DNA from 3 places in the Streptomyces sp. V1I1 genome. Region 1 is predicted to be linked to each of the others. Evidence: riboswitches for the same ligand, from Rfam matches in the RefSeq annotation. Region 1 holds a riboswitch; each other region holds the start of a gene.
What was found. A riboswitch is a leader RNA that binds a small molecule or an ion and turns the genes downstream of it on or off. The one in region 1 is predicted to bind cyclic di-AMP.
Positions count from the first base shown of each region.

Region 2: linked by a shared signal. The riboswitch ahead of QFZ67_RS15040 (C40 family peptidase) and the one ahead of QFZ67_RS20565 (M23 family metallopeptidase) in region 1 are both predicted to bind cyclic di-AMP.
Region 3: linked by a shared signal. The riboswitch ahead of QFZ67_RS23095 (transglycosylase family protein) and the one ahead of QFZ67_RS20565 (M23 family metallopeptidase) in region 1 are both predicted to bind cyclic di-AMP.

Region 1 is NZ_JAUSZH010000001.1:4,354,308-4,357,573, forward strand. Features, by position in the region: gene QFZ67_RS20560 (PP2C family protein-serine/threonine phosphatase) at 1-662, shown strand, start outside; cyclic di-AMP (ydaO/yuaA leader) riboswitch at 962-1,117, shown strand; gene QFZ67_RS20565 (M23 family metallopeptidase) at 1,129-2,193, shown strand; gene QFZ67_RS20570 (aldo/keto reductase) at 2,412-3,266, shown strand, end outside.
Region 2 is NZ_JAUSZH010000001.1:3,242,748-3,246,013, forward strand. Features, by position in the region: gene pcrA (DNA helicase PcrA) at 1-669, opposite strand, end outside; cyclic di-AMP (ydaO/yuaA leader) riboswitch at 946-1,110, shown strand; gene QFZ67_RS15040 (C40 family peptidase) at 1,112-2,284, shown strand; gene QFZ67_RS15045 (hypothetical protein) at 2,380-2,733, opposite strand; gene QFZ67_RS15050 (C40 family peptidase) at 3,128-3,266, shown strand, end outside.
Region 3 is NZ_JAUSZH010000001.1:4,892,471-4,895,736, reverse strand. Features, by position in the region: gene eno (phosphopyruvate hydratase) at 1-195, opposite strand, end outside; gene QFZ67_RS23095 (transglycosylase family protein) at 506-1,177, opposite strand; cyclic di-AMP (ydaO/yuaA leader) riboswitch at 1,181-1,353, opposite strand; gene QFZ67_RS23090 (transglycosylase family protein) at 1,640-2,536, opposite strand; gene QFZ67_RS23085 (cytochrome P450) at 2,649-3,266, opposite strand, start outside.

The DNA.
Region 1 (3,266 bases):
TGCGGCTGGTGGTCGGAGACGTACGGGGCAAGGGGCTGGAGGCGGTCGAAACGGTGGCCGTGATCCTCGGGGCGTTCCGGGAGGCTGCCGAGCAGGAGGGTTCGCTCGAAGGGGTCGCCGCGCGTCTTGAGCGGGCGCTGGCGCGTGAGGGCACGCGGCGGGACGAACTGGACGCGGTCGAGGGGTTCACCACCGCCGTGCTCGCCGAGATCCCGCACGGCGAGGGCGTCTTGCGGGTAGTGAACCGGGGCCATCCGGAACCGCTGGTGCTGTACGCCGACGGGGACGTGGACATCCTGGAGCCGACCCAGGCCGCGCTGCCGCTCGGAATGGGCGAACTGGGGGCGTGGCCGGACCGGTCGGATGCGCATCCGCTGCCCCCCGGGGCCACGTTGCTCCTCTACACGGACGGTCTCTCCGAGGCGCGCGACGCGAGCGGCGTCTTCTACGACCCCGGCGAGCGGCTTGCGGGCCGGCTCTTTCCAGGGCCCGAGGAGCTGCTGGACGTGCTCGTCGACGACGTACGACGGCATACGCGCGGTGGGGCCACGGACGACATGGCGCTGCTGGCGGTCAGCCGCCCCACCGAGGGGCAGCCGGACCGCCGCAGGATCGTGCCGGTGGTCAGAGCCCTTGCAGGTTCGGAGCGCCGGAGCAAGTGAAGGCCCATCGCGCGGCGATGGGCCCGACGCAGGACGCGGCCACGTGCCCGACGCGTCCGACGCAGGACCCGGCACCGTGCGTAGTCGAAGCACACCCCTCCGCATAACATTTGAAGCACTGTCAGATGAAGGTCCTGGTCCGAGAGTAGATCAAGTCGCCCGACTCCGGCCGTTTGTGTCCTGGTAAGTCCCTGTCAAAGTCGTTAATGATCAGTCGGAACAGCTTGGAATACGACCCCGGAGTCTATTAACGTTCGATAACGCAGCGCGGTCGTCCCAGTCGTCGCTAGAGACGGCACCGTGCGCACGCGCCGAATCCCGCAAGGGAACCGGGGAACCACCAATTGGGGTGAATCGGGCACCTTTTGCCGCTCTTTCCGCGGTCGAGGCGCTCGTAGGAGACCTTCCTGCTCCGAACCCGTCAGCTAACCCGGTAGGCGAGAAGGAAGGAAAGGAGCACGCCTCCGTGGCGTCCAACAAGCCTGCCCCCGAAGCACCCTTCGGAACCCTGGAAACTGAATTCTTCGGCGACGAACCGGCGGAGCGGGCATGGGAGGAATGGAACCCCACCGAGGACTCCGTCCGTCCGGTGCGCGGCCGGCACCGCGTCATGAAGCAGCGCGGCGGGCTCGCCCGCAGCTCCACGGTGCTCGGCGTCGGCGTGATCGCCGCGGTAGGCGCGGGCGGCATGGCCACCGCGCAGGCGAAGCCGCCGGTCTCCATATCGCTCCCCGACTCGATCGCGGACAACCTGCCCGACGCCAAGTCCCTGCCGGGCGTGGGCTCCCTGATGTCCGACGACGCGTCGGACGCCGACGCGGGGAACGTGAACGCGGCCCCGCTCACGGCGATGAGCCTCGCCACGGACTCCGGCACCGAGGCCGGAGTCGACAGGGCGGCCGGCGCCGGTGAGGCGCTGCGCGCCCGCATTCTCCAGCAGGCCGAGCAGCAGCAGGCGGAGGCGGACGCCGAGGCGAAGGCGGCCGCGGAGAAGCTCGCGGCCGAGAAGGCCGCGGCGGAGGCCGCGAAGCAGCAGACCGCGGCGGAGGCCAAGGCCGAGGCCGAGAAGCTCGCGGCCGAGAAGGCCGCGGCGGCCAAGGCGGAGGCCGAGCGGCTGGCCCAGCTCGCGAAAAGCTACGCCCTGCCCACCTCCTCGTACACGATCACCTCCACGTTCGGCGAGTCCGGCTCCATGTGGTCCTCGGGCTACCACACCGGCCTGGACTTCGCGGCTCCGACGGGCACGCCGATCAAGGCGGTGCACAGCGGCACCGTCAAGTCGGCGGGCTGGTCCGGCTCTTACGGCTACCGCACGGTGCTGGAGCTCGAAGACGGCACGGAGGTCTGGTACGCCCACCAGTCCTCGATCTCGGTCAGCGCCGGCCAGAAGGTGACGACGGGCGAGACGATCGGCCGCGTCGGCGCGACGGGCAATGTGACGGGCCCGCACCTGCACCTGGAGGTCCACACGCCGGGCGGGTCGGGGCTCGACCCGATGGCATGGCTGCGTGGCAAGGGTCTCAGCATCTGATCGTGCGCCACAGTCCCCGGCAGCTCTGGCGCACACCCCCCGACGCCAGAGCTGCCGGTACAGCGCGTAGACCGTAGACCGGAAGAGCGCGTAGACCGGAAGAGCGCGTGGACCGGAAGAGCGCGTGGACCGGAAGAGCGCGTGGACCGGAAGAGCGCGTGGACCGGAAGAGCGCGTGGACCGGAATAGCGCGCGCCACCACGGTCGTTGATCAACCCATGACTTCTCTTCGGACCCTCGGTTCGTCCGACATCGCCGTCTCCCCGCTCGCCCTCGGCGGCAATGTCTTCGGCTGGACCGCCGACCAGGCGCAGTCCTTCGCCGTGCTCGACGCGTACGCCGCCGTCGGCGGCAACTTCGTCGACACTGCCGACGCGTACTCCTCCTGGGCGCCGGGCCACGAGGGCGGCGAGTCCGAGACCGTCATCGGCAACTGGCTCGCCGCGCGCGGCAACCGTTCCGACGTCGTCGTCGCGACCAAGGTCGGCGCGCACCCTCAGTACCGGGGGCTCTCCGCCACTACCATCAGGGCCGCGGCCGAGGAATCCCTGAAGCGGCTGCGTACCGACTACATCGACCTGTACTACACGCACTTCGACGACCCGAGGGTCCCCGTCGAGGAGATCATCACCGCCCTCGACCAGCTGGTGCAGGACGGCAAGGTCCGTGCCATCGCCGCCTCCAACCTCAGCGCCGAGCGGCTCCAGGCGTCCCTGGACTTCTCGGAGCGCGAGGGGCTCGCCCGTTATGTCGCGCTGCAACCGCACTACAACCTCGTCTCCCGCGACACGTACGAAGGCGGGCTGCGGGACACCGCCGCCCGTGCCGGGCTCGCCGCCGTCCCCTACTCCGCGCTCGCCTCCGGCTTCCTCACCGGCAAGTACCGGCCGGGTGTGCCGGTGGACAGCGCACGGGCCGCGGGCGCCGGCAAGCATCTGGAGACCGGGCGGGGTTTGGCGGTCCTCGCCGCGCTCGACAAGGTCGCCCGGGCCCGTGGCGCGCAGGTCGCGACCGTCGCGCTCGCCTGGCTGGCCGCGCAGCCGACAGTCGTCGCGCCGATCGCCTCGGCCCGC
Region 2 (3,266 bases), 1.1 Mb from region 1:
AACAGCCTGGTCGGCGAAGGTCTCCTCGTCGATCAGCTCGTTCTTCAGGTTCGAGATCTTCGCGCTGAAGGACTTCGGCGGGAACTTCTTGGGGTCGAGTTCCAGATCACGGCAGACCAGGGCCATGAGGCGCTTGGAGTCGGCGGCGTCGTAGATCGAGAACGACGAGGTGAAGCCGAGCCTCTTGGACTCACGGCGCAGGATGCGGACGCAGGCGCTGTGGAAGGTGGAGACCCACATGGCGTTGGCGCGCGGGCCGACGAGGTGCTCGACGCGCTCCTTCATCTCGCCGGCGGCCTTGTTGGTGAACGTGATCGCCAGTATCTGGCCGGGGTGGACGCTGCGGCTGCCCAGCAGATACGCGATCCGGTGGGTCAGCACCCGGGTCTTGCCGGACCCGGCCCCGGCGACGATGAGCAGCGGCGAGCCGGTGTGCACGACGGCGGCACGCTGCTGCTCGTTCAGCCCCTCGAGCAGGGCGGCGGGGTCCACGACGGTGCGCGGGGCGCCGTCACGGTGGTACGGGTCCCGGGCCGGAGGGACGTCGTAAGCACCCTGGAAGAGATCGTCAGGGATCTCCTCCGGGGCCGAGTCCTCGGGCGGCGGCGGGTGGTGCTCCGCACTGGGCTGGAGGTCCGCCAGGAAGCTGTCGTCAAAGAGGCTGCTCATCGCTCTACGAGTCTAGGCCGCCGCACTGACAGCTCGCCGCCGCATTGGGGTACGACGGCGACACGGCGGCGCGATCCGGCCGGGACACGATGCCCGCGACCCTCCGTGATCGGGCCACGTCGCCGGGTCATCGTGCGGAACGCGCCGGTCCGCCGATTGCCAAGGTCACGAAAATGTATCGGACATATCGAACATCAACCTTCACAGCAGCCACACGAGTTGGCTAGCGTGCTCCCCCAAGGCGGCCCGTACCCCCATGGCGATCCACGCCACATCGGGCAGCCTGCGCCGAATTCGGGCTTTCCACGAGGGAGTTCGGAACCGGGGACCCACCATGCACAACCGGGGTGAATCGGACCGCGCCCCATCCGGTCCGTAGGGCGATCTTCCGTTCCGCCCGAACCCGACAGCTAACCCGGTAGGCGGTCCACGGAAGAAGGAGATGCCGGCCTTGGCGTCGCATCGCAAAACGCGAAGTCGAACCGTAAAGACCTCCCCCGCCGTCGGGTTCACGACGGCAGCCCTCGCCTCCGTCACCCTGTTGTCGACGCAGAGCGCCAATGCCGCGCCCGCCGAGCCGAAGCCCTCCGTCGAAGAGGTACAGAAGAAGGTCGACGACCTGTACCGGCAGGCCGGCACGGCAACCCAGAAGTACAACAAGGCCAAGGAAGCGACCGAGGAGAAGCGCCGCGAGGTCGACGAGCTCCTCGACGACGCCGCCAAGCGCACGGACAAGCTGAACGAGTCCCGCCGGGAGCTCGGCACCTACGCGGCCGCGCAGTACCGCACGGGCGCGGTCACTCCGACCGCCGCGCTGCTCTTCGCGGACAGCCCGCAGGCGTACTTCGACCAGACGCAGCTGATGGACCGGATGACCGACCGTCAGCGCAGTGTGATCGACGACTACGAGACTCAGCGGGCCGCGGCCGCCGAGCAGCGCGCGGAGGCGACGAAGAGCCTCGAGTCGCTCACCCGCTCCCAGCAGGCCCTGCGCACGAGCAAGCAGGACGTCCAGGCGAAGCTCGCCGAGGCGCGCACGCTCCTGTCGAAGCTGACGGCCGAGGAGAAGGCACGGCTCGCGGCGATCGAGCGCAAGCAGGAGGAAGAGGCCCGCCGCAAGGCCGAGGCCAAGGCCAAGGAGGAGGCGGAGGCCCGCGCGGAGGCCGAGCGCCGGCGCCAGGAGCAGGAGCAGAACCAGGGCGGCGGCACGGGCACGGACACCGGGTCGGACACCGGCTCCGGTTCCACGGGCGGCGCCACGTACGCGGCGAAGGCCGAGAAGGTCCTCTCCTTCGCCCGCTCCCAGATTGGCAAGCCGTACGTCTGGGGCGCGTCGGGCCCGAGCTCGTACGACTGCTCGGGACTGACCCAGGCCGCCTGGAAGGCGGCGGGCGTGGACCTGCCGCGCACCACCTGGGACCAGGTGAAGGTGGGCCAGCGGGTCGAGACGAAGGATCTGCTCCCGGGTGACCTGGTCTTCTTCTACGACGACATCAGCCACGTCGGCATCTACATCGGCGACGGCAAGATGATCCACGCGCCCAAGCCGGGTGCGAACGTCCGCGAGGAGTCGATCTACTACATGCCGATCTACGGCAGCGTGCGCCCGGCCTGAGACCGGTCAACACACGAACGCCCGGGGGCCGACGTCGGCGCCCGGGCGTTCTCATGTCCGGCTCACACCCGGCTCTCGCCCGGCTCATTCCCGGCTCACGTCCAGAGCGTCGCGATGAAGATGTTCGCGACCGTCAGCCCGCCCACCGCGCCGAACAGCGCCTTGTCCACCTTCTCCTCGTCCCGCTTGACGTACACCAGGCCCAGGATCACAACCAGCACCGCCAGCTTGATGCCGACCTTGAGGTTGTTCACCGGCTGGTCGTCCGCCTGGTTCAGACCCACCAGCGCCACGCCCGTGATCAGCATGGTCAGCGCGCCGTGCAGCATCGCCGGGGTGAAACGGGCCGTTCCCGCGCCCATCGCCTTCATCTGGGTGAGGAAACCGCCGAGCAGCGACGCGATGCCGATGATGTGCAGGGCGACGAAGACATTGATGAGTACGTCCATGTCGCGGAGCCTAACCCTCCCCATAGCACCGATCTCCAGGCAGGTATGCCTCATTCGCCGCATCGGTCACAGCGGCACGGGGATCCGGGCCTGCACCATCAGTCCCGCTCTCAGAAAGCGCACTCACATGTCCAGCTTCGGGCAGTACCGGTCCACGCCTCATTCCCGTGACTCCCAGGTTTAGCGTCCTTGTCTCAGGTGACCGACTCCCCACCGCCGCCGAGCTCCCGGGCGGCAGTCGGCCACCCCCGCCGAGAAATCCGGCGACGGGCCGCTCCCCTGTGCGGACCCGCCGTCGGACTCGGCGGACTCGGCGTCGGATTCGGAGTCGGACTCGTCGTCGGACGGCGTCGGATTCGGACCGCAGGGAAGACGGAAGGACGTGGACGCCCTCGTGGCAGCGCACCGGAAACCCAAGCAGCATCCGCTCAGCGGGCCCGCCGCCCGGACCGCCGCCACCCTCGCGCTCGCCGGCGCAGCGACCGCCACCGCGTTCGACGGCACCGGGCACGCCGAGCCCGGTCTCACTCCCG
Region 3 (3,266 bases), 540 kb from region 1:
CTCGACGCCCTTGCCCTGGTAGCGGTTCTGGTCACCGTCGCGGAGCTCAAGAGCCTCGAACGCACCGGTGGAGGCGCCGGACGGAACAGCAGCACGACCCGTGCTGCCGTCGTCGAGGCCAACCTCGACCTCGACCGTGGGGTTGCCTCGGGAGTCCAGGATTTCCCGGGCTACGACGACGTCGATGGACGGCACGAGCATCTCCTTCTGGGATGTGACGCTAAATGTGACGCAAGCAGTGGGACTCAAGCAGTGCGGGGCAGTGCAGGGGTCTCCTTGGCCTTGCGACAAGAGCCTAACCGGCTCCGGGGCATCGGTCGGCCGGTGCCCGCCCGCTGGGACGGAAAAGGGCATGAACAGGCAGTGACAAGGCAGAACCCCGGCCCGGCGCGTACGGGGGATGGCGCGCCGGACCGGGGTGGTCTGGGGCCCGGGGGGTCAGCTCGGGCGGAGCCGGGTCGGCCGACTCGGGGGAACCGGGTCAGCCGACTCGGGCGGAGCGGGGTCAGCTCAGGTGGAGCTGCTGGCCCGGGTAGATGACGTCCGCGTCGTCGATGATGTCCTTGTTCAGGTCGAACAGCTTCTGCCAGCCGCCCTTGACCTTCTCGGTCTCGGCGATCTTGCCGAGGGTGTCGCCGGCCTTGACCTTGTACTCGCCGTCGCCCTTCTTGAAGCCCTTGGCCTTCGCGTCGGGCTTCGCCGGGGCGGCGGGGCGCTCGGAGCGGGTGGTGGGAACCTCGGCACGCTTCGGCTGCGCCGGCTGCGTGGTGCCGGCGTCGGCGGCGCCGTCGTTCGCGGCGTTGGACAGGTTGACGCCGCAGTTCGGCCACGCGCCCTTGCCCTGGCCGGCCAGGACCTTCTCGGCGACCGCTATCTGCTGGGACTTGGAGGCCTGGTCGGCGCTCGCGGCGTACTGCGTGCCGCCGTACGCGGCCCAGGTGGAGGGCGAGAACTGCAGGCCGCCGTAGTAGCCGTTGCCGGTGTTGATGGACCAGTTGCCGCCGGACTCGCACTGGGCGACCTGGTCCCACTCGGAGGTGGTCGCGGCGGACGCCGAGGTGGCGCCGAGGAGCGGGGCGGCGACGGCCGCACCGGTGACGCCGGCGATGGCGGCGAAACGCGTAGTCCGATTGAAAACGTTCGGGCGACGGTGCTTGCCCTTGCTGGAGAACAGCATGGAACATCTCCTCACCGACGCCTACGAGGTGAGCTGTCGGGTTCGGGCCAAGTGAGTTGCCCGGCCGCGCGTCCTGCGCGCGGCTTCACCCCAAGCCGGTTGGAGCCGTCGTTCTCAACGGCCGGGGCCGGCGCTTACCTTGGGTCCCCCGCTCCTGCCTTCGGCGCTCTGCGCGACGACTCTCCCCCCGACCGTCGGCAGGATTCGGCGTGACGGTCAGCGGTGCCCGCGGTGGCGAGCGGTCAGACCGTAAACACACCTCTCCCCGATGTTCAAAGGTGAACATCGGGGAGAAATCGCCCATCTCGCCGCCCCAGTCACTCCCGTTTCCGCAGGTGAAGGGCGGAATGAGTGGTTCCGCCGGGCAAGTCACGGCAGTTGGGACAAAGAGACCCTTGTCTCACTTGCACAGACTCGGACATAAGCCCGCGAAACTGACCTCGAACTGGCGGCGAATTACCCCTACTTCACGCCCAGATCGAGGCTCTGGCCAGGAAGAATGAGGTCGGGGTCGGCGCCGACGGTCTGCTGGTTCGCCTCATAGAGCGCGGTCCAGCCGCCGGAGAGCTTCTGCTCGTCGGCGATGACCCACAGACTGTCGCCCGGCCGGACGGTGTACTCACCGGGCGCGGCGTCCGCATTGCCCGTCTCGCCCGCCTCATCCGGGTTGCCCGCATTGTCGCGTGCCGAACCGTCACCTCGCGAGGCATGGCGGCCCGCTTCGCGCTCATTGTCCGTATTGCCCGGCTCGGTCTGCTCCGGGGCGGCCTCGCCGCGGTGCTTGCCGCTGCCGCTGTCGGCGCCGAGCGACGCGTCCGAGCCCGCCGACTCGTCGGGCTCGGCCGACCCGGCAGGGCCCGCGGTCGGCTCGGCAGACGCCGCCGTGGTGGGCTCGGCGGAGGGGTTCGTGGGTATGAGCGACTCGACCGGGGCGCTCTGCCCGGGCGACGGCACGATGCCCGGGTCGACGCCGGTCGCGGCGCCGTCGTTCTTCAGGCCGGCGAGTTCCGCGCAGCCGGGCCACGCCGCGGGGCCCTGCGCGTCGAGGACCTTCTCGGCGACCGCTATCTGCTGCGAGCGGCTGGCGAGGTCGGCGCGGGCCGCGTAGTCCGTACCGCCGAAGTCCTGCCAGGTCTCCTGCGAGAACTGAAGCCCGCCGTAGTGCCCGTTGCCGAGGTCGGCGCTCCACATGCCGCCGCTCTCGCACTCCGCGACGCGGTCCCACACGGAGGCGTCGGCGGCGGAGGCCGAACCGGCGCCGAGAAGGGGGATGGCGATGGCCGATCCCGTCACCCCTGCCGCGACAACAAGGGCAGGAGCCTGACGAGGTCGGCGGTGTCGCCCGTTCCCGGAACGCATGCGGTTGCCTTTCACGTGACTGGTGAGACGACGGTGAACGTAGCCGCATTCGAACGCGAGTCACAAGTCGATGCAGCGGAGATCACGTGAAAGTCACAGTCTTGACAATGCGTCAGATCTGTCGAGCGGTGAACTCAACCGGCAGGGTGCGCAATCCGCGCATAATGAGACCCCCACGCCACCGCAAATCGGCCGGATCGCCCGCAAGCCGCAAGTCCGGCATTCTCCTGAGCAGCGTGGCGAGCGCGGTCTGCCCCTCAAGACGCGCGAGGGGCGCGCCGAGGCAGTAGTGGATGCCGTGCCCGTACCCGAGATGCTGATTGTCGCGCCGGGACAGATCGAGGCTGTCCGGGTCGGCGAACCGCTCCGGGTCCCGGTCGGCGGCCGCGAGTACGACGAGTACGGGATCGCCCGCCGCGATCCGCTGCCCGCCCACGACGAGCGCGTCGGTGGCGAACCGCCAGGTGGCGAGTTCCACGGGCCCGTCGTAGCGCAGGAGTTCTTCGACACCGGCGGCCAGCAGCTCGGTCTCACCGGCGGCGAGGGACGTCTGGAGCCGCTCCCGCTGTTCCGGATGGCGAAGCAGGGCATATACCCCATTGCCGATCAAGTTCACGGTAGTTTCAAAACCCGCGAAGAGAAGGATGAAGGCCATGGCAGCGGCCTCGTTCTCGGTGAGGTGCTCGCCGTGGTCGCTGGCCCGGATCAGCCCCGAGATCAGGTCGTCCCC